2 regions of the Bacillus sp. CIS52 genome follow, and region 1 is predicted to be linked to the other one. Evidence: riboswitches for the same ligand, from Rfam matches in the RefSeq annotation. Region 1 holds a riboswitch; the other holds the start of a gene.
The links. A riboswitch is a leader RNA that binds a small molecule or an ion and turns the genes downstream of it on or off. The one in region 1 is predicted to bind lysine.
Positions count from the first base shown of each region.

Region 2: another riboswitch for lysine. It lies ahead of ACH32G_RS08515 (amino acid permease); the one in region 1 lies ahead of ACH32G_RS10990 (aspartate kinase).

Region 1 is NZ_JBIUFR010000002.1:217,155-227,486, forward strand. Features, by position in the region: gene ACH32G_RS10965 (electron transfer flavoprotein subunit beta/FixA family protein) at 1-761, shown strand, start outside; gene ACH32G_RS10970 (electron transfer flavoprotein subunit alpha/FixB family protein) at 793-1,770, shown strand; gene ACH32G_RS10975 (alpha-N-arabinofuranosidase) at 1,989-3,479, shown strand; gene trxA (thioredoxin) at 3,631-3,945, shown strand; gene uvrC (excinuclease ABC subunit UvrC) at 4,093-5,865, shown strand; lysine riboswitch at 5,927-6,105, shown strand; gene ACH32G_RS10990 (aspartate kinase) at 6,231-7,460, shown strand; gene ACH32G_RS10995 (YslB family protein) at 7,508-7,954, opposite strand; gene sdhC (succinate dehydrogenase cytochrome B558) at 8,251-8,859, shown strand; gene sdhA (succinate dehydrogenase flavoprotein subunit) at 8,895-10,332, shown strand, end outside.
Region 2 is NZ_JBIUFR010000001.1:1,749,532-1,759,863, reverse strand. Features, by position in the region: gene ACH32G_RS08540 (ABC transporter ATP-binding protein) at 1-603, opposite strand, end outside; gene ACH32G_RS08535 (FecCD family ABC transporter permease) at 622-1,632, opposite strand; gene ACH32G_RS08530 (FecCD family ABC transporter permease) at 1,632-2,669, opposite strand; gene ACH32G_RS08525 (iron-hydroxamate ABC transporter substrate-binding protein) at 2,918-3,856, shown strand; gene ACH32G_RS08520 (class I SAM-dependent methyltransferase) at 4,004-4,918, shown strand; gene ACH32G_RS08515 (amino acid permease) at 4,967-6,379, opposite strand; lysine riboswitch at 6,488-6,669, opposite strand; gene sspJ (small acid-soluble spore protein SspJ) at 6,792-6,932, opposite strand; gene ACH32G_RS08505 (metal-dependent hydrolase) at 7,116-7,598, shown strand; gene ACH32G_RS08500 (LTA synthase family protein) at 7,640-9,496, shown strand; gene ACH32G_RS08495 (substrate-binding domain-containing protein) at 9,525-10,332, opposite strand, start outside.

The sequences.
Region 1 (10,332 bases):
TACTGATGAAACGGACGTTTGACACAGAAGAGAAAATCGTCATTGAAGCAGGAAAGATTCAGGAAGACGGAGCCGAGTTTATCATTAATCCGTATGATGAATACGCCATTGAAGAAGCGATTCAGCTGAAAGAAGAGCATGGCGGAACTGTTACCGCCGTAACCGTCGGCGGAGAAGATGCGGAGAAAGAACTCCGCACCGCTCTTGCGATGGGGTGCGACCAGGCGGTATTAATCAATATTGAGGATGACCTGAGCGATCCCGACCAATACTCCATTTCCACGATCTTATATCACTATTTCAAGGACCGGGAATATGATCTGATTCTCGGCGGAAATGTCGCGATTGACGGCGGTTCCGGCCAAGTGGCGCCAAGGCTTGCCGAACTGTTGAACATTCCTTGCGTCACAACGATTACAAAACTGACAATCAGCGGCGATGAAGCTGTGGCAGAGAAAGACAACGAAGGGGATACCGAAGTCATTAAAACCTCACTTCCTTTAGTCATCACGGCACAGCAAGGCTTAAACGAGCCGCGCTATCCGTCGCTTCCGGGCATTATGAAGGCGAAGAAAAAACCGCTGGAAGAGCTTGAGCTCGATGACCTCGGCATTGATGAAGATGATGCTGCACCGAAACTCAAAACGATCGAACGTTTTCTCCCGCCGCAAAAAGAAGCGGGCAAACTGATCGAAGGAGAAGCCGCTGAGCAGGCGAAGGAGCTTGTCTCACTGCTGAGAAAAGAAGCCAAAGTCGTATAAACCGATATTAAAGAAACTGGGGGATGTCAGAATGGGAAAAAAAGTGATCGTACTCGGAGAAATTCGTGACGGCGCCTTACGGAACGTCACCTTTGAAGCCATAGCCGCAGGCAAAACCATTTCCGGCGGAGGAGATGTCATCGGCGTGCTGTTGGGAAAAGGCGCGGCTGATGCAGCATCAGAACTCATTCAGTACGGCGCCGATAAAGTATTTACGGCCGATGCAGCGGGACTTTCTCAGTATACGGCGGACGGATATGCCGCGGTCCTCGGGGATCTGATCGAAAATGAAAAGCCCGATGCGGTTATTTTCGGCCATACTTCTATGGGAAAAGATTTGTCACCGAAGCTTGCGGCACGGTTTGAAACGGGATTGATTTCAGACAGCACGGATGTAAGCGTTACCGGAGACAACATCGTATTTACAAGACCGATCTATTCCGGCAAAGCCTTTGAACAGGTGATTTCAACCGATCCTTTCATCTTGGCGACAATCCGTCCGAATAACATTCAGGCATTAGAAAGAGATGCAAGCCGCACGGGTGATATTGAAGAGCTTGCGGTCCCGCCGGCAGATTTGCGGACGGTCATTGAAGAAGTAGTTAAAAAAACAGCGGACGGCGTGGATTTATCAGAAGCGAAAATCATCGTTGCGGGCGGTCGCGGGGTAAAAAGTAAAGATGGGTTTGAACCGTTAAAAGAACTTGCCGAAGTGCTGGGAGCAGCGGTGGGCGCTTCGCGCGGCGCGTGTGACGCGGATTATTGCGACTATTCTCTTCAAATCGGCCAAACGGGGAAAGTCGTTACACCGGATTTGTATATTGCCTGCGGGATTTCCGGAGCGATTCAGCACTTGGCGGGGATGTCAAACAGTAAAGTGATCGTTGCCATCAACAAAGACCCGGAAGCGGAAATATTCAAAATAGCGGACTACGGAATTGTCGGCGATTTGTTCGAAGTGGTTCCGCTCCTGACTCAGGAATTTAAAAAGGCCAATATTCATTCATAACCAAAACCCTCTGGCTTCATTTGTCAGAGGGTTTTGGTTTGTGATGATTGATTCGTACAAATTATGTATTGGTAAAATAACAGATTGACATGTACGAACCAATATAATAAGCTTTCTGTAAAGCGCTTACAAACTTATCCTTTCAGCATACATACATCCCAGATACATAGATTGGCTGTAGTGCTTTCATTCTTATTAAGGGGAAGGAATGATCAAGTATGTCTCACAATACGGCAGTCATTCAAACGGATATCACACGGGGAACCATTAACAAAAACATATACGGACATTTCGCGGAACACTTAGGAAGAGGCATATATGAGGGCATCTGGGTCGGAAAAGATTCCGATATTCCGAATACCGGCGGAATCAGGGCGGATGTCGCCTCCGCCCTCAAACAGCTCCAGATTCCCGTTCTCAGATGGCCCGGCGGCTGTTTTGCTGATGAATATCATTGGGCAAACGGCGTAGGGGAACGAAAAACCATGCTGAATACCCATTGGGGCGGAACGATTGATTCAAACGAATTCGGCACGCACGAATTTATGATGCTTTGTGAACTGCTCGGCTGCGAACCGTACATCGCCGGAAACGTCGGCAGCGGAACGGTTAAGGAAATGGCTGATTGGATTGAATACATGACGTTTGAAGCGGGCACGCCGATGTCCGACTGGAGAAAGGAAAACGGGCGGGAAAAACCGTGGAAGCTCAAATATTTCGGTATAGGAAATGAGAACTGGGGCTGCGGCGGAAACATGCATCCTGAGTATTATGCCGACCTTTACCGGAACTTTCAAACGTATGTCCGCAATTACAGCGGGAATGAAATCTATAAAATTGCCGGCGGTGCGAATGTCGACGATTACCGCTGGACAGAAACATTAATGAAAAAAGCCGCTGATCTCATGGACGGGCTGAGCCTGCATTATTACACAATACCGGGCGACTTCTGGAAGGGAAAAGGGTCAGCGACCGAATTTACGGAAGATGAATGGTTCATCACGATGAAAAAAGCGGCTCATATGGATGAATTGATTACAAGGCACAGCGCCATTATGGATCAGTACGATCCGGAAAAAAGAGTCGGTCTGATCATTGATGAATGGGGCACATGGCTTGATCCTGAGCCTGGCACGAATCCGGGCTTTTTGTATCAGCAAAATACGATCCGCGACGCGCTTGTCGCCGCCACACATTTTCACATTTTTCATCAGCACGCAGACCGTGTGCAGATGGCCAATATCGCGCAAACCGTCAACGTGCTTCAGGCAATGATCCTGACAGAAGGCAAAAATATGCTGCTGACGCCGACATATCATGTGTTTGATATGTTTAAGGTTCATCAGGACGCTTCTCTTTTGGCCGCAGAAACAAAAGCGGCCGAATACGAATGGAAAGACGGCCGGCTCCCGCAAGTCAGCATTTCGGCGTCCAAACAGAAAAACGGCGGCATACATATCAGCATTTGCAATATCGATCACCTGCACAAAGCTGACGTGAAGATTGAACTGCGGGGCATAAAAAAGACAGGGAAGCCTTCCGCGACGATTCTGCATGCTGAAAAAATGAATGCTCGCAATACATTCAGCAGCCCGGAAAACGTCAAACCGAAGCCGTTTTCCGGGTTTACGCAGAAGAGCGGAAATCTGGAGGCGGAGCTTCCTCCGATGGCGGTTGTATTAATCACGCTGCCGGCGGGTCCATCTTAAGTTTTGAACGCCTGCTGATCGGTTATCATACATTCTATAAATAAGATTATTTTCGGCGGGTTCGGGAGAAAATAATATAAGCATTAAATTAGCATGAACGAATGGGAGATGCTATACTAAAAATCATCATTTGACATTGGAGGAATAACAAATGGCTATCGTAAAAGCAACTGATCAATCGTTCTCAGCTGAAACAAGTGAAGGTGTCGTATTAGCTGATTTCTGGGCTCCTTGGTGCGGACCTTGTAAAATGATCGCGCCCGTTCTTGAAGAGCTTGATCAAGAAATGGGAGACAAACTGAAAATCGTCAAAATCGACGTGGATGAAAACCAAGAAACTGCCGGTAAATACGGCGTCATGAGCATCCCGACACTTCTTGTGTTAAAAGACGGAGAAGTGGTTGAAACATCTGTCGGCTTCAAACCGAAAGAAGCCCTTGAAGAGCTTGTAAACAAACATCTGTAAGCCGAAAGTTTCTGTTACGGCTACGGCAGGGCGATTCCTTTAAAAGGGATCGCCTTTTTTGATCTTCCAAAAGCTGAGAATGGAGAAAAACAAATGTTCGTGATACACTGAATGGACACAAGAAATGAATGTAAGGAAGGGTAACGTATGAATAAACAACTGAAAGAAAAGCTGGCCCTCCTTCCCGATCAGCCGGGCTGTTATTTAATGAAAGACCGTCAGAAAACAGTCATCTACGTGGGGAAAGCGAAAGTGCTGAAAAACAGGGTGAGATCCTATTTCACCGGTTCTCACGATGCAAAAACCCAAAGGCTTGTGACGGAGATTGAGGACTTTGAATATATCGTGACTTCCTCCAATCTTGAAGCGCTTATTTTGGAAATGAATCTGATTAAAAAATACGATCCGAAATACAATGTCATGCTGAAAGATGATAAAACCTATCCCTTTATTAAAATCACCCATGAACGCCATCCGCGGCTTATTGTCACCCGCAATGTCAAAAAAGACAAAGGGCGCTATTTCGGCCCGTACCCGAATGTACAGGCGGCGCGGGAAACGAAAAAACTGCTGGACCGCCTTTATCCGCTCAGGAAGTGCTCGAATCTTCCGGACCGTGTCTGTCTCTATTACCATCTCGGACAATGCCTCGCTCCATGTGTAAAGGATATTTCCGAGGAGACAAACCGCGAGCTTGTGGAAGACATCACCCGCTTTTTAAAGGGAGGGCATAACGAGGTCAAAAAAGAGCTTGAAGAGAAAATGGCAGAGGCGGCGGAAAAGCTTGAATTTGAACGGGCTAAAGAATTCCGCGATCAGCTTGCTTACATCGAATCGACGATGGAAAAGCAGAAAATGACCATGAATGACCTTCTGGACCGCGATGTGTTCGCTTATGCGTACGATAAAGGCTGGATGTGCGTCCAAGTCTTTTTCATACGCCAAGGAAAGCTGATCGAACGCGATGTCAGCATGTTTCCGATGTACCAGGAAGCGGATGAAGAATTTCTGACCTTCATCGGCCAGTTCTATTCGAAAAACAATCACTTTCTGCCTAAGGAAATTCTGGTGCCTGACAGCGTTGACAGAGATATGATCAGCGAGCTTTTGGAAACCGCCGTGCATCAGCCGAAAAAAGGCCCGAAAAAAGAACTGCTTCTGCTTGCTCACAAAAACGCGAAAATCGCCCTGCGGGAAAAGTTCTCATTAATCGAGCGGGATGAGGAACGGTCAATCGGAGCAGCCGAACGGCTCGGCGAAGCATTGAACATTTACACGCCGCACCGGATTGAAGCGTTTGACAACTCCAATATTCAAGGCACAAACCCTGTATCGGCTATGATTGTCTTTATTGACGGAAAACCGAATAAAAAGGAATACCGCAAATATAAAATTAAAACCGTAACAGGGCCCGACGATTACGGATCAATGAGAGAAGTCGTCAGAAGAAGATATTCGAGGGTGCTCCGCGAAAATCTCCCGCTGCCGGATTTAATCATCATTGACGGCGGAAAAGGGCAGATTAACGCGGCGCGCGACGTGCTTGAGAATGAGCTCGGCCTTGATGTCCCGGTAGCGGGATTGGCGAAAGATGATAAACACCGAACATCCAACCTTCTGATCGGCGACCCGCTTGAACCGGTATTTCTGGAGCGGAACAGCCAGGAATTTTACCTGCTTCAGCGCATTCAGGATGAAGTTCACCGTTTTGCGATCAGCTTTCACAGACAGATCCGGGGAAAAAGCGCCTTTCAATCCGTATTGGATGATATCCCGGGGATCGGCGAAAAACGCAAAAAAATGCTCTTAAAGCATTTCGGTTCTGTCAAAAAGATGAAGGAAGCAAGTCTTGACGATATCAAAAAAGCCGGTGTGCCGGCTGCGGCCGCTCAGCTGCTGTTTGAAAAATTGAAAAAATAGTATTGTGCTTTTCTGAAAAGTCTGCTAGAATGTGAACTAATTTCATAAGATCGTGTTATATGGTGAAGATAGAGGTGCGAACTTCAATAGTATGCCTTTGGAGAATGATGGATTCTGCGAAAAAGGCTGAAAGGGGAGTTCGCCGAAGTGAAACACATCCCATCGGTGTGCTTTGCTGGCTTTGCATTAAATAAATGTAAAGCTGTCAAGAATTCATTTTCTTGGAGGGCTATCTCGTTGTTCATAATCAATCGTAATGATATGAAAAAGCAATGAGAGCTATTCCTCTCATTGCTTTTTTTATTGTGGACACAACGCTCTTTTCTCCTCACCCGCACGAACCAAAATGTAAAGGGTGGTCTAGTATGGGTCTTATCGTACAAAAATTCGGAGGCACTTCCGTCGGCTCTGCCGAAAAAATTCAAAATGCCGCAAATCGCGCTATTGTTGAAAAGAAAAAAGGCCATGACGTCGTTGTCGTCGTTTCGGCAATGGGAAAATCAACCGACGCGCTCGTCAATCTGGCGGCGGAAATTACATCTGAGCCAAGCAGACGCGAGATGGATATGCTTCTGTCTACGGGAGAGCAGGTCACGATTTCGCTTTTGGCCATGGCGCTTCAGGAAAAAGGATATGACGCCGTCTCTTATACGGGCTGGCAGGCGGGTGTCCGCACGGAGGCCGTCCACGGCAATGCGAGAATTACGGATATTGATATCACCGCAATTCAGGCGCAGCTTGCAGAAGGCAGGATTACAGTTGTCGCCGGTTTTCAGGGAGTAACCGAAGACGGCGGCATCACGACGCTCGGACGGGGCGGTTCCGATACGACGGCGGTCGCTCTTGCCGCAGCTTTAAAAGCGGATAAATGCGACATTTACACGGACGTTCCGGGCGTGTTTACGACAGATCCGCGGTACGTCCGGTCAGCGAGAAAACTGGCGGGAATTTCTTATGATGAAATGCTGGAGCTTGCAAATCTCGGAGCGGGTGTTCTTCATCCGCGGGCGGTTGAGTTCGCGAAAAACTATCAAGTGCCTTTGGAAGTGCGGTCAAGCACGGAACATGAAGCTGGAACATTAATTGAGGAGGAATCATCAATGGAGCAGAATTTAATCGTCAGAGGAATTGCATTTGAAGACCAGATTACAAGGGTATCCGTCACGGGCCTTGCAAGCGGGCTGACAACACTTTCAACGATCTTCACCGCGCTGGCGAAACGAAACATCAACGTTGACATCATTATTCAGACACAAGCGGATAATGGGGAAGCAGACATTTCTTTCTCAGTGAAAACGGAAGATTCCGCGCAAACGGTCGCTGTGCTTGAAGAATATAAAAACGCGCTTGACTATGAAAAAATCGAAACTGAAAGAAAGCTGGCGAAAGTATCCATTGTCGGATCAGGCATGGTCTCTAATCCCGGCGTCGCCGCGGACATGTTTGCCGTACTGGCGGAAAAAAATGTACAAGTCAAAATGGTCAGCACATCTGAAATAAAAGTATCAGCGGTTGTCAGTGACAATGATATGGTGAAAGCCGTCGAAGCGCTTCATGATGCGTTTGAGCTTTCTAAACAGCCGTCTGCCGTATAAACGGGCAGGCAAAAAGGCGGGACTTTTGAGTCACCGCCTTTTTTCAATTATACAGGGTCCTTCATATCCCATTTCACGGTCAGGACGACTTTATCCGCTCTCTTTTTGACCTGTTCATAAGATTCTGCAATCTGATCGTTCATCAATTGAATCTGTTCGGCTATAAAACCGGCTTCAAGCTGAAAACACGGCTCTTTCTGGTGTTTGAGCCTGCTGGATACGAGCGGCCCTTCCAGTTCAAATTCCAGCTCTTGCTTTTTTGATCCTGTGTTTGTCAAAGTTCCCCAGCCGGCTTTTTCAAAAAAGGCGGGGATTTCTTCCCATGATTGAAGAGGAAATTTGCGGGCGAGGCGTTTCCCTGCCCAATACATCATGGACGAATGCTCCGGGCCGAGGATATCCGGAAGCACGATTTCCCGGATTAATTCGTAGCCGTATGCGCTGACGCCGAGTTCAGTTAAAGGTTCTAAAGCTGCTTCATAATTATTCTTCATATTATGTATTCCCCTCTCTCCTTCGTTTATTATAGCTTAAACAGGGGGGAGGATTACAGGATGATCCTATAAAACACGTGAAAAAAAGTGAGAAAGGTATTGCAGGAAAATAAAATTTTCACGTCAAATAATCAATTCCGAAAATTATAATTTATGTACACGTTTTCTTGACGCCCTTTTGAGGGAGGAGTAAAATGAAATTGTCAATAAATTTTAATAAAGTGCTTACAATTGAAACGAAGTGGGGGCAGAGATTTTAGCACATTTCGCACTTAAATCAAACAGGGGGTAAAGTAATGTCTGGGAACAGAGAGTTTTATTTTCGAAGATTGCATTCCTTGCTCGGTGTGATTCCGGTCGGCATCTTTTTGATCCAGCATTTAGTCGTCAACCAATTTGCCGCAAGGGGAGCGGATGCGTTTAACAAGGCGGCCGGCTTTATGGACAGTCTGCCGTTCAGGTATGCGTTAGAAATTTTTATTATTTTCTTACCTTTAATTTATCATGCGGTTTACGGTGTGTACATAGCATTTACTGCGAAAAACAACGCTGGCCACTACAGCTATTTCAGAAACTGGATGTTTGTGCTTCAGCGTGTCACCGGTATTCTCACCCTTATTTTCGTCAGCTGGCATGTGTGGCAGACGCGGATTGCCGCACAGATGGGCGCTGAAGTCAACTTCGATATGATGGCGAATATTCTGAGCTCGCCGTTTATGCTCGGATTTTATATTGTAGGCGTTTTATCAGTCATTTTTCACTTTTCAAACGGCTTATGGTCTTTTGCGGTCACATGGGGGATCACGGTCACGCCGCGTTCTCAAAGAATTTCGACTTACGTGACGCTGATTATATTTTTAGCGCTTTCATACGTGGGTCTAAAAGCGATTTTTGCGTTTGTGTAAGAGAACTAGAGATTACTAGAGGGAGAGGGGCTATCATGAGTCAATCAAGCATTATCGTAGTCGGCGGGGGTCTTGCCGGCCTCATGGCGACAATTAAAGCAGCGGAATCAGGCACGGCCGTTAAATTGTTTTCCATCGTTCCGGTCAAACGCTCTCACTCGGTCTGCGCGCAGGGCGGGATAAACGGAGCTGTCAACACAAAAGGGGAAGGAGACTCTCCGTTTGAGCATTTTGATGACACGGTTTACGGAGGCGACTTTTTAGCAAACCAGCCGCCTGTAAAAGCGATGTGTGAAGCGGCGCCGTCCATTATCCACTTATTGGACCGCATGGGGGTTATGTTTAACAGAACGCCGGAAGGGCTCTTGGACTTCCGCCGTTTCGGGGGTACACAGCATCACAGAACCGCATACGCGGGAGCGACGACGGGTCAGCAGCTTCTTTACGCACTGGACGAGCAGGTGCGCAGATATGAAGTGGCGGGTCTCGTCACAAAATACGAAGGCTGGGAATTCCTCGGCGCCGTTCTTGACGATGAGCGCACGTGCCGCGGTATCGTAGCCCAAAATCTGACCAATATGCAAATCGAGTCATTCCGTTCTGACGCCGTTATTATGGCGACGGGAGGACCCGGAATCGTATTCGGCAAATCAACAAACAGCATGATCAACACGGGATCTGCCGCATCAATTGTTTATCAGCAGGGCGCTTACTACGCTAACGGCGAATTTATTCAAATTCACCCGACTGCCATTCCCGGAGACGATAAACTCCGTCTGATGAGTGAATCGGCGCGCGGTGAGGGCGGAAGAGTCTGGACGTACAAAGACGGAAAACCTTGGTACTTCCTCGAGGAAAAATATCCGGCTTATGGAAACCTCGTGCCGCGGGATATTGCGACACGCGAAATCTTTGACGTGTGCGTGAATCAGAAACTCGGCATCAATGGAGAAAACATGGTGTATCTCGATCTTTCGCACAAAGATCCGAAAGAGCTTGACGTTAAGCTTGGCGGCATTATCGAAATCTATGAAAAATTCATGGGAGATGACCCGCGTAAGCTTCCGATGAAAATTTTCCCTGCCGTTCACTATTCAATGGGCGGACTGTGGGTTGATTATGATCAGATGACAAGCATCCGCGGACTGTTCGCGGCGGGTGAATGTGATTATTCAATGCACGGAGGAAACCGTTTAGGGGCAAACTCTCTGCTTTCCGCCATCTACGGAGGAATGGTTGCCGGTCCGAATGCGGTGAAATATGTTGCCGGACTTGAAACATCGGCTGAAGATCTGTCTTCTTCATTATTTGATTCCTATGTGAAAAAAGAAGAAGAAAAATGGGCAGACATCATGAAGATGGACGGCGATGAAAATGCCTACGTGCTTCACCGTGAACTCGGAGAATGGATGACGGCCAACGTAACGGTGGTCCGCCACAATGACAAGCTTTTGAAAACGGATGATAAAATCC
Region 2 (10,332 bases), on a different contig from region 1:
GTTCAGATCATGAATAACCATTAAAATCGTGCGCCCCTGCTCTTTGTTTAATTTGTCCAACAGCTGCAGAATTTCAAGCTGATGGGCGAGATCTAAATAAGTGGTCGGTTCATCAAGAAGCAGCAGCTCCGTTTCCTGAGCGAGCGCCATGGCGATCCACACACGCTGCCGCTGTCCTCCGGAAAGCGCTTCGATCGGCCGGTCGTAAAATTCGGCCATCCCCGTCTCTTCAAGCGCCCATTTGATCATATCACGGTCTTTATCACTCAAGCGGCCCATTCCGGACTGATGCGGAAACCTGCCGTAAGAAACAAGTTCGTATACCGTCAGCCCGCTCGGCGCTTCAGGCGTCTGCGGAAGGATGGCCATTTCCTTGGCGATGTCCTTCGTGGATTTTTGCATGATCGCCTGTCCGTTTAAATAAACGGCGCCGGATTTCGGTTTCATGATTCTTGACATCGTCTTAAGAACCGTCGATTTTCCGCATCCGTTTGGGCCGATCAGCGTTGTTATTTTCCCTTTCGGTATGGCGATGTCCAATTCTTTCGCTATCAGACGGTCTCCATAACCGACAGTAAGCTGTTCCGCCGATAATGAGTTCATCGCGGCAGTCTCCTTCCTCTATTTCGTTTTCATCAGCAAATATACAAAATACGGCGCTCCGAGCACGGAAATCACCAAGCCGACCGGAACCTCGGACGGCGCAAGCACATTTCTCGCCAGCGTATCAGCGAGCAGAAATAAAAATGCGCCGATTAAAGCCGAAACCGGGATAAGCGTCTGGTGGCGCGGCCCGGTAAGCCTTCTGGCCAAATGCGGGGCAATCAATCCGAGAAAAGCGATTCCGCCGGCTGCCGCAACACATGACGCGGCCAAGGCGGCAGCTGAAAACAGCAGAATGCGCCGTTCCTTTTCGACCCGGGTGCCGAGTCCCGCCGCCAGCTGGTCACCGAGCTGGAGCACGTTTAAATATCTCGCTTTATAGAGGCTGAACGGCAAAAGAACCAGCAGCCACGGCAAAATGGACAGCACCATTTTCCAATTGGCATTCCAAATCGAACCGGAAATCCATACAAGCGCCTGCATGAAGTCCCGCGGGTCCATTTTCAGCTGAAAAATCAAGAGAAGCGCATTAAACCCCGCATTAACGCCGATCCCGACCAAAATGAGCCGGACAGGCGAAACACCTTTTTTCCAAGCGAGCACATAGATGAGCAGTACAGCCAGAAAAGCCCCCGCCAAAGCGCTCACCGGAAGCAGCCATGTACTGAACATGCTTAAATCAGCAGCAGACCCTTGGAAAAAGAAGATAAACAGAACGACCGCCAAAGACGCTCCGGCGTTGATACCGAGAATGCCCGGCTCCGCCAAGTCATTTTGAGACACGCTTTGAAAAATCGCGCCTGAAACCGCGATTCCGGCCCCGACCAGCAATGACAGCACCATGCGCGGCAGTCTGAATTCAAATAAAACGAGCTGATCCCGGGCATCCCCCTGTCCGAAAAAGACACGTAACGCATCGAAAGGCGCAATCCGGATTACACCCATATTTAAGCTGATAAAAAAGACGATGCATATGAGCAAAAACGTAACGGCTATAACCGCCAGCGGTTTTTTCGATTTCACATTCATTACAGCCCTCTCCTTTCCCTGCGCGCCAAATAAAAGAAAAAGGGAACGCCGATAAGGGCCGTTAAAGCGCCGACCGGTGTTTCAAACGGCGCATTGACGAGTCTGGCCGCAATGTCACTGAAGACTAACAAAACGGCGCCGAATACCGCCGAACAAGGAATAATCCATCTGTAATCTACACCGACTAAAAAACGGGTGATGTGCGGAATCACCAAGCCGATAAAAGAAATGGCTCCGGCGACTGAGACTGAAGCCCCCGTCAAGAGGACAACGACAACCATTCCGATGACTTTCACAAGCGCCGTGTACTGCCCGAGCCCTTTCGCAAGCTCCTCACCCAAGCTCAGCACCGTCACTGAGCGCGCAATCAGAAATGCGAGCAAAAGCCCGATGGCGCCGACTGCCAAAAGCAGCTGGACGCCCTCCCATTTCACGGACGCGACTCCTCCGGCATACCAGAACTTCACATCCTGAGCGACATCAAAACGGATCGCAATCGCGCTTGAAAGCCCCGTTAAGAAATAGCCGACCGCCGTACCGGCCAGCGCGAGCTTCACCGGTGTCAGCCCGCCTTTTGAAAATAGGCCGATGCCAAACACAATGAGCGCCCCGATTCCCGCTCCCATAAAGGACCACAAAACAAGCCCTGCGGCAGAGAGCCCCGGAAAAAAAGCAAATGCCAAAGCGATCGCAAAACCCGACCCCGACGTCACGCCCATAATGGAAGGCTCAGCAAGCGGGTTCCGCGTCAGCCCCTGCATGATCGCCCCGGACACAGCTAAAAAAGCCCCGACGAGCGCGGCGGCGGCAGTTCTCGGCAGCCTCAGATCGCGTATGATTTGATGAGATGTATTTTGCGGCTGAAAGTGAAAGAGAGCATCCCACACCGTCCGCAGATGAATATCGGCAGCTCCGATGGAAACAGACAAGGCCGCGCCGATCAATAAAACCGCAATACCGGCACACAACAGCACAGCCGCCCGGAATGAACGCGCCGTCCACTGGATTTCGCTCCCTGATGCCCCTTGAGCCGTCATTGTCTGCTTCTTTTTTAATAGACCCAACACTCGTTCTTCCTTTCTCAAAACAAGAATGGTAATGATAATGATTATCAATGACTTGTTTCAGTATAGCACTTTTATCTTCTCTTTTAATAGACCTAATTTCATATCATAAAAGAAAGCTTTTCTTTAAAAAGAGCGTGCTTCTCTATAAAAGCAGTGATATAATCACACTGATAATGATTCTCTTTATCACTATTTTTTTATGAAAGAAGGAATGTCAGATGTTCCATACATACAAGAAAATCGGCGCTGCGCTGATTGCCGTGCTGCTCATCGCCGCTTTGGCCGCATGCGGAAATTCTTCAGACACGAAAGGCTCTTCTGAAAAAGGAGAAACCGTCACTTATAAAGCCGAAAACGGCAATATTAAAATTCCGAAGCACCCGAAACGTGTCGTCGTCATGGCTGACGGCTACTACGGCGACTTCAAACAGCTCGGCATCAATGTTGTCGGCGCGCCGCAAAACGTATTTAAAAACCCTTATTACAAAGGGAAAACAAACGGTGTGACAAACATCGGCAACGGCATGTCCGTTGAGAAAATCATTGACTTAAAGCCTGATTTAATCGTTGTCTGGACGACACAAGGCGCCGATATTGAAAAACTGGAAAAAATCGCGCCGACCATCGCCATTAAATATGACAAGCTCAGCAACATTGATCAATTCAAAGAGTTTGCGAAAATGACAGGCACTGAAGATAAAGCAGATAAATGGCTGGCTGAATGGGATAAGAAAACCGCTGCCGCTAAAACAAAAGTTCAAAAAGCGGTCGGCTCAAAAACCATCTCCATCATGCAGACAAACGGAAAAGACATCTATGTATTCGGTAAAGACTTCGGCCGCGGCGGAAGCATCATTTATGACAAACTCGGGCTGAAAGCCACAAAACTGACGAAGGAAAAAGCCATTAATCAAGGGCCGGGCTACGCCAGCATTTCACTTGAAAAACTGCCTGACTTCGCGGGAGACTATATCTTTATGGGGCCATGGCAGGCCGGCGGTGACGACAAAGGCGTGCTTGACAGTTCAATCTGGAAGAATCTCGATGCCGTCAAGCAACACCATGTCTATCACATTGATCCGATCGGCTTCTATTTCTCAGACCCGATCTCACTCGAAGGCCAGCTCGACTACATCACAAAAAGCTTAACAAAGTAACCCGGGAGCCGCTGTCACAGCGGCTTTTTATGACGCCAAAAACTTGACAAAAAAATTTATTTATTCTATAATTTACATTTTTGGATTAACTTGTATAATGAGATTCTCCCGGCCGAAGATTGATGTAAATAACGGAGGATCTTTAATATGAGAGAAAATAAAGCGAGTATGACTTCCCTGCTGTCGGCTTTCGTAAGGGCGTACCACAGTAAATACGACACACCGGTGATATTTGATGATTTCTTGGCACAAGATCTTTTATCTGAAAAAGAGCTGTCGGACATCAGCGATCATTTGATTCAAGGTATATCATTTTTCAGCAAAGACATGGCCCGGAAGCTTCAAGGCAAACCGGATGACATCTTAAAATGGGTGACTCAAGTTCAGCTGTCTCCTACACCGTTAGCCCGTGCGGCATATTGTGAAGAAGTGCTTTTGAATGAAGTGAAGCTCGGGGCCAAACAATATGTCATCCTCGGCGCAGGGCTGGATACTTTCTGTTTCAGGCATCCCGAGGTGACAAACAGCACAGACATCTTTGAAGTGGATCTCCGCGCTTCACAGGAAGACAAATTAAGCAGATTAAAACGTCTGGAGCGCGATATCCCGAGCCGTCTTCATTTTGCGCCGATGGACTTTACGGCTCCGCTTTCTTTCAGCCGTCTGAATCAGGAAGGTTTTTCCCGCCGAAAAACCTTTTTCAGCCTGCTCGGTGTGTCATATTATCTTACGAAAAAGCATCTGGCCCGCCTGCTTACACAATTATTTGCCGAAGTCCCGCCCGGCAGCTCTGTCGTGTTTGATTATGCGGATGAATCGCTCTTTGAAGAAAAAGGACTGTCAAACAGAGTGGAGAACATGGTGAAAATGGCTGCGGCAGGCGGAGAACCGATGCTGTCGTGTTTCAGCTATAAAGAAATTGAAAAGCTGTTAGAATCATCAGGCCTGCTTATTTATGAACATTTATCTCCAACGGTAATCAATGACCGTTTTTTCAGCGGGCGCACTGACCATTTAACCGCATTCGAGACCATTCATTATATACACGCCGTCAAAAAGTAATCCGCTGACGCAAAAAAAGACATCCCACAGACGTGAGATGTCTTTTTTTTATACGGATTGTCTGTTGTTTGCAAATTTCTTTGAAACGAAAGGATATAACAGCAAACCGACGAAAAACAGCCCGATCCCGAGAATAAAGGTCGTTAAATCGGCCGTTCCCGTAATAATGACGTAAAAAGAATAGATGCAGGCAAGGATAGCAATGAAACCGTCCTTCACTCTTGAACCCTTGATTTCGTCATACGTTTCACCCGTCAGCACGAGCTTCAGGCTGTAAAACGCAGATACGAGATACGGAATCAGATAAGCGAGTGTCGCCGCCGTTGTTAAAAACGTAAACGCGTCACTGATTGTCCGGGAAATAACCGAAAAGATAAAGATCTGTGACATCACGTTCGTGACGATTAATGACACAACCGGGCTGCCCTGTTTATTCGTTTTTGCAAAAGCGGCGGGAAAGTCTCCTGATTTCGCGGCTTGATACGGAACTTCAGAGCCGAGAAGAATCCAGCCGAGCATCGTCCCGAACAGACAGAGGATCGCCAAAATTGCCATAATGATGCTTCCCGCATTGCCGACGATCGCGTATAATACGTCAACAAACGGTTTTTCCGAGCCGACAAGCTTACCATGCGGAAGCACGCCCATCGTAATCAATGTCACGATGATATAGATGCTGAGCGCAATCAATAAGCCGGTAATGGTGGCGCGTTTCACGTCGCGCTGCGAACGGGCGCGCCCGGATAAGATGACTGCCGATTCAATTCCGACGAACGCCCATAATGTTGAAATCGCCGCATTGTGGACCTGACCGCCGATTCCCTCAACCGTGTGAGGACCTGTTTGAACCGGAAAATAAAAATGATCGAAAAACGACGTTTGAAACACAAACAAACCTGCAATGATAAAGAAGATAAATCCTAATACTTTTGAAAACGTCGTAACGAAATTTAATTTACTCGCACCGTTCATGCTGGAGACGAGAATCGTGTGAGTGCCCCATAATAAAACCGTACATACGGCAAACGTCAGCAGCTGGCCAAGTGTAACCGCCTGACCGCCGATTGAAAACATTTCACGCTTATCCGTTAAAATCGGGAAAAAAGAAGTTAAATATCCGGCAAGGCTGGTGATGATCGCCACGTTGCTGATCCAGCTCGCAACCCAATAGCCCCACACCATCGTGAATCCGGCTGCGTTCCCTTTTTTCCGATCGCTGAACAGCGCTCTCGCATAGCTTTGCGGCCCCGCCGTCAGCTCAGGCTTGCGGATGGATAAGTGACCAAAGACAAGCGCGATCATTAACACACCGGCTCCCGTTAAAAGCCATGCCGATGTAGCGCCGAACGGGCTCGCGATTTTTGCGAGCGTGCTCGGAAGGGAAAAGATGCCCGAGCCTACCATATTTCCTACGACAAATGCCGTTAATAACCAAAAACCCCATTTTTTCGTCTGTTCCATTCCTGTACCTCCTGGTTGTTCATTCGTACGGACCAGACCCCGAGACCATATTTACACACAAAAAAAGCCTGAACAAAAGTCCATGCTTAAAGAAACACACACCCTTGATCTCCGGATAGCCCTCCGCGAAAAAGCACGCGGCAGTCCTGCACTTATTCAGATACAGTCCCAGCATAAAGAAGGATCGGCTTTCTTTACACTTCGGCGCTGATGCCTTTAACACATGTTTTGCGGCCCCTTATCAGCCTGGCATGTGCGACTCATCATCAAGCGCAACCTCTACCTCACCGAGAAAGAGTGAGGATTTTTATCATTCAATTCTACTCAGAGGTTATCAGAGATAAAAAGATCTGTCAAAGGGAAAAATTAGACGGAAAACGGATAGAGCATTCGCCCTACCCGTTTTATATGGTCAGCGGTTGTTTTTTTTCTTTTGAACAGCTTCTTGAAGCGGATCGTCTTTCAGAGCTGCACCGGCGTCCTCAAGCGCACCTTGAATGACGTTTTTGTTTTTATCGCTGTTTTTGCCTTTTTCTTTGTTAAAGAAAGCCATCTGTATCACCTCTTTATCAAATATAGGTACACCTATAATGTGTCTTTTTCCGCGGCAGAATATGCGGAATCCGATCCTCCTTCCTTTTGGCGGAACAGGTAAAGTTTGTTGATCAAACATGCATTCTCTTGATATATTTGTAATTCAGGGGATTTTGGCAAAAATAAAAAGGAGAAGCGAAAAATGACAGGAAAAACACACATCATGGGAGGCATCGCTTCTTGTTCCGCAATTGCGTATTATTACGGGTATGATCCGGTCCTTATGACCTCCGCGGGTGCCCTCGGGGCGCTGATTCCCGATATATGCCATACGAAAAGCAAAATCGGCAGAACGCTGCCCGTTCTGTCCAAAATCGTAAGCACGGTGTTCGGCCACAGAACGTTTACACACAGTCTGCTGTTTATGCTAATTATGTTTTTCATCACGGCAGCCTATATCCCGAATCCAAGCATCTCCGCCGGACTGATGATCGGAATGGCAAGCCACCTTGTGCTTGACGCATGGACCGTCAACGGCATTAAACTGCTGTTTCCGTCAACCATCCGCTTCCGTCTTCCCCTTTATATGAGGACGGGGAGCTTTTCGGAGCAGCTTGTGCTGGCCGGGTTAACGATTGTATCCTGCTATTATTTATACGAATTGGTTCACGGCCGCATCTCTTAAACAAAAAGCGTCTTTCGCTTTTAGGGTGAGGAGTCATACATATGAAGAAATCCTTTTTCAGCAATCATCGGTTTTTATGCCTGTCCATCCTGTTCATGTGGATAAAAACATACGTCGTTTACAAGCTCGGTTTTGATCTGCAGAACAATTCTGTTCTTGAGGAATGTCTGCTTCTCATTAACCCGCTGAGCTTTATTGTGCCGCTGTTCGGCATCGGCCTGCTGCTGACGGAAAAAAAGCAGCGGATCTTTCTGCTTTCGGCGAATGTGATGCTGACGGGGATTTTAATTGCGAATACGGTGTTTTACGGGTTTTATATTGATTTTATCACCATACCGGTTTTGTTTCAGGCAAGCAATATGGGCGATATGGGAAGCAGCGTCCAAGAGCTGTTTCACCCGCTGTATATCGCTTTATTCGCGGATATTGCGGTTCTGTTTTACCTAGCAGGAAAGCATAAAGCCGGTAAGGGAAAAGCGGGCTCCCGGACTGTTAAAGCGTATGCGTGGGCATCAGCCGGCCTCATGCTGTGCAACCTTGCGCTGTCTGAGGCCGAGCAGCCGAAGCTGTTCAGGCATCCTTTTGATCGTGAAGCGCTCGTAAAAGGAATCGGCCTGTTCCACTTTCATTTGTATGACACCATTTCGCAGACGCTGAATGCAGGGGCTAAAGCGTTTGCCGACGAAGACAGTCTTGCGGCGGTCGCGAACTACACCCAAGCCGACTACAGCCGCCCGTCCGATTCGAAATTCGGGCTTGCTAAAGGGCGTAATGTGATTTTTGTCACGCTTGAATCAACACAGCGTTTTGTGATGGATGAACGGGTCAACGGGCGGGAGATTACCCCGTTTATGAATAAGCTGCGGAAAAAAAGCTATGACTTCACTCATTTTTATCAGCAGACCGAACAGGGAAAAACCTCAGATTCAGAATTCATTACTGCGAATTCGCTGTATCCGTCTTCAAGCGGCGCCGTTTTTTTCACAAAAAGCGGCCACCGGTTCAATACGCTGTACCATACGTTAAAAGACCATCAGTACTATTCGGCCGTTCTGCATGCCAATCATAAGGCCTTTTGGAACCGGGATGAGATGTACGGAGCATTCGGCATCGACCGTTTTTTCGACGCGGATGAATTTAAAGTGACACCGGAAAATTCAACGGGCTGGGGCCTGAAGGACAAGGAGTTTCTCGAACAGTCAGCGGAAAAATTAAAGAAGCTTCCGCAGCCGTTTTACGCAAGCCTGCTGACTTTGACCAACCATTTTCCTTTTGAAATTGAAACACAGGATCAGCTCATTGAGGAACCGGACACAAGCAGTGATTTGTTAAACCGTTATGTGACGACGGTCCGCTATGAAGATGAGGCGCTAAAACACTTTTTCAACAAGCTGAAAAAAGAAGGGCTGTATGACAACGCGATGATCGTACTGATGGGAGACCATTACGGCATATCCGAAGCCCACAATAAAGGACTTGCCGAATTCTTGGGAAAAGAAGAAATCACGCCGTTTGATACGGTACAGCTTCAGCGCGTGCCGTTTATCATTCATATTCCCGGGGTGACCGACCGTGAGCCGGAAACGATCGCTTCCGCCGCGGGACAGGTTGATGTAAGACCGACGCTGCTTCACCTGCTCGGCATTGAAACGAAAGGCAGCATTCAGTTCGGCAATGACCTGTTTTCCAAAGAGCGGACTCCGTTTGCTGTGCTGAGAAACGGCAGCTTTATCACGAATGATCATATTTATACGAAAAATACGTGTTACAGCCGCAAAACGTGCGAACCGCTTTCTGACATGGGCGCGTGCAGCGATGAGAAAGAAAAAGCGGAACAAGAGCTGATGCTCTCCGATAAAATATTAAACGGCGACCTGCTGCGGTTTTACAAACAATAAAAAATCCCTCCGTCATTGGAGGGGTTTTTTATGTTTCATATATGAGCCGACCGGTCATTTTCGTATCATATCCGGATAATTGAGAAAGCTGAGACTTGAATTCCTCAGAATTAAGAACGTCCCGCACGCTTTGAACAAGCTCCCGGTTTTGTTTTAAGACGACCACATCGTACTGCTCACTGATTACCGGGATAAAGTCCGTGCCTGCCATATACGCCGCATGCTGCGACCCGACTCCGATATCCGCCTTGCCGCTTGATACTTGTGAAGCCGCTGACAGATGATCCGTGACAATGTCATGGTAGCCGGCAACCTCAGACGGCGTGATGCCGAATGATCTGAGCTGTTCATCCAGCAGCACCCTCACGCCTGATCCTTTTTCGCGATTGACGATACGGATATCCTTTCGGCTCAAGTCCTGAAGGCCCTGAATGTTCAGCGGATTGCCCTTTTTCACGTATAATCCGGCCTGCCGAAGCACGACATGAAAGAGCGCAAACGGCTCTCCTGAAAGAATGCGCTTCACATACGGGATGTTATACTCCCCCGTCTCCCCATCATACAGATGCAGACTGACGATGTCGCAGGCCCCGCGGTACATTTCGATCAGGCTGTTTAAGCTGCCGCTGTACTTACGGAGCGGTGACGCCTGTATCTTTTGTTCCAGCTGTTTGCTGAGGAGATCCATCGACACATCCTGGCCGCTGATGATAACAGACCGCCTTTTTTCCGGCTCCGGCCTGAGGGGCGGATCAGCCTCCTTGACTGCTGATGGCTCTTTAGACATCCTCATGTTTGCTTTATATTGTTTCAAGTCCTCTTCATCGACCCTCATC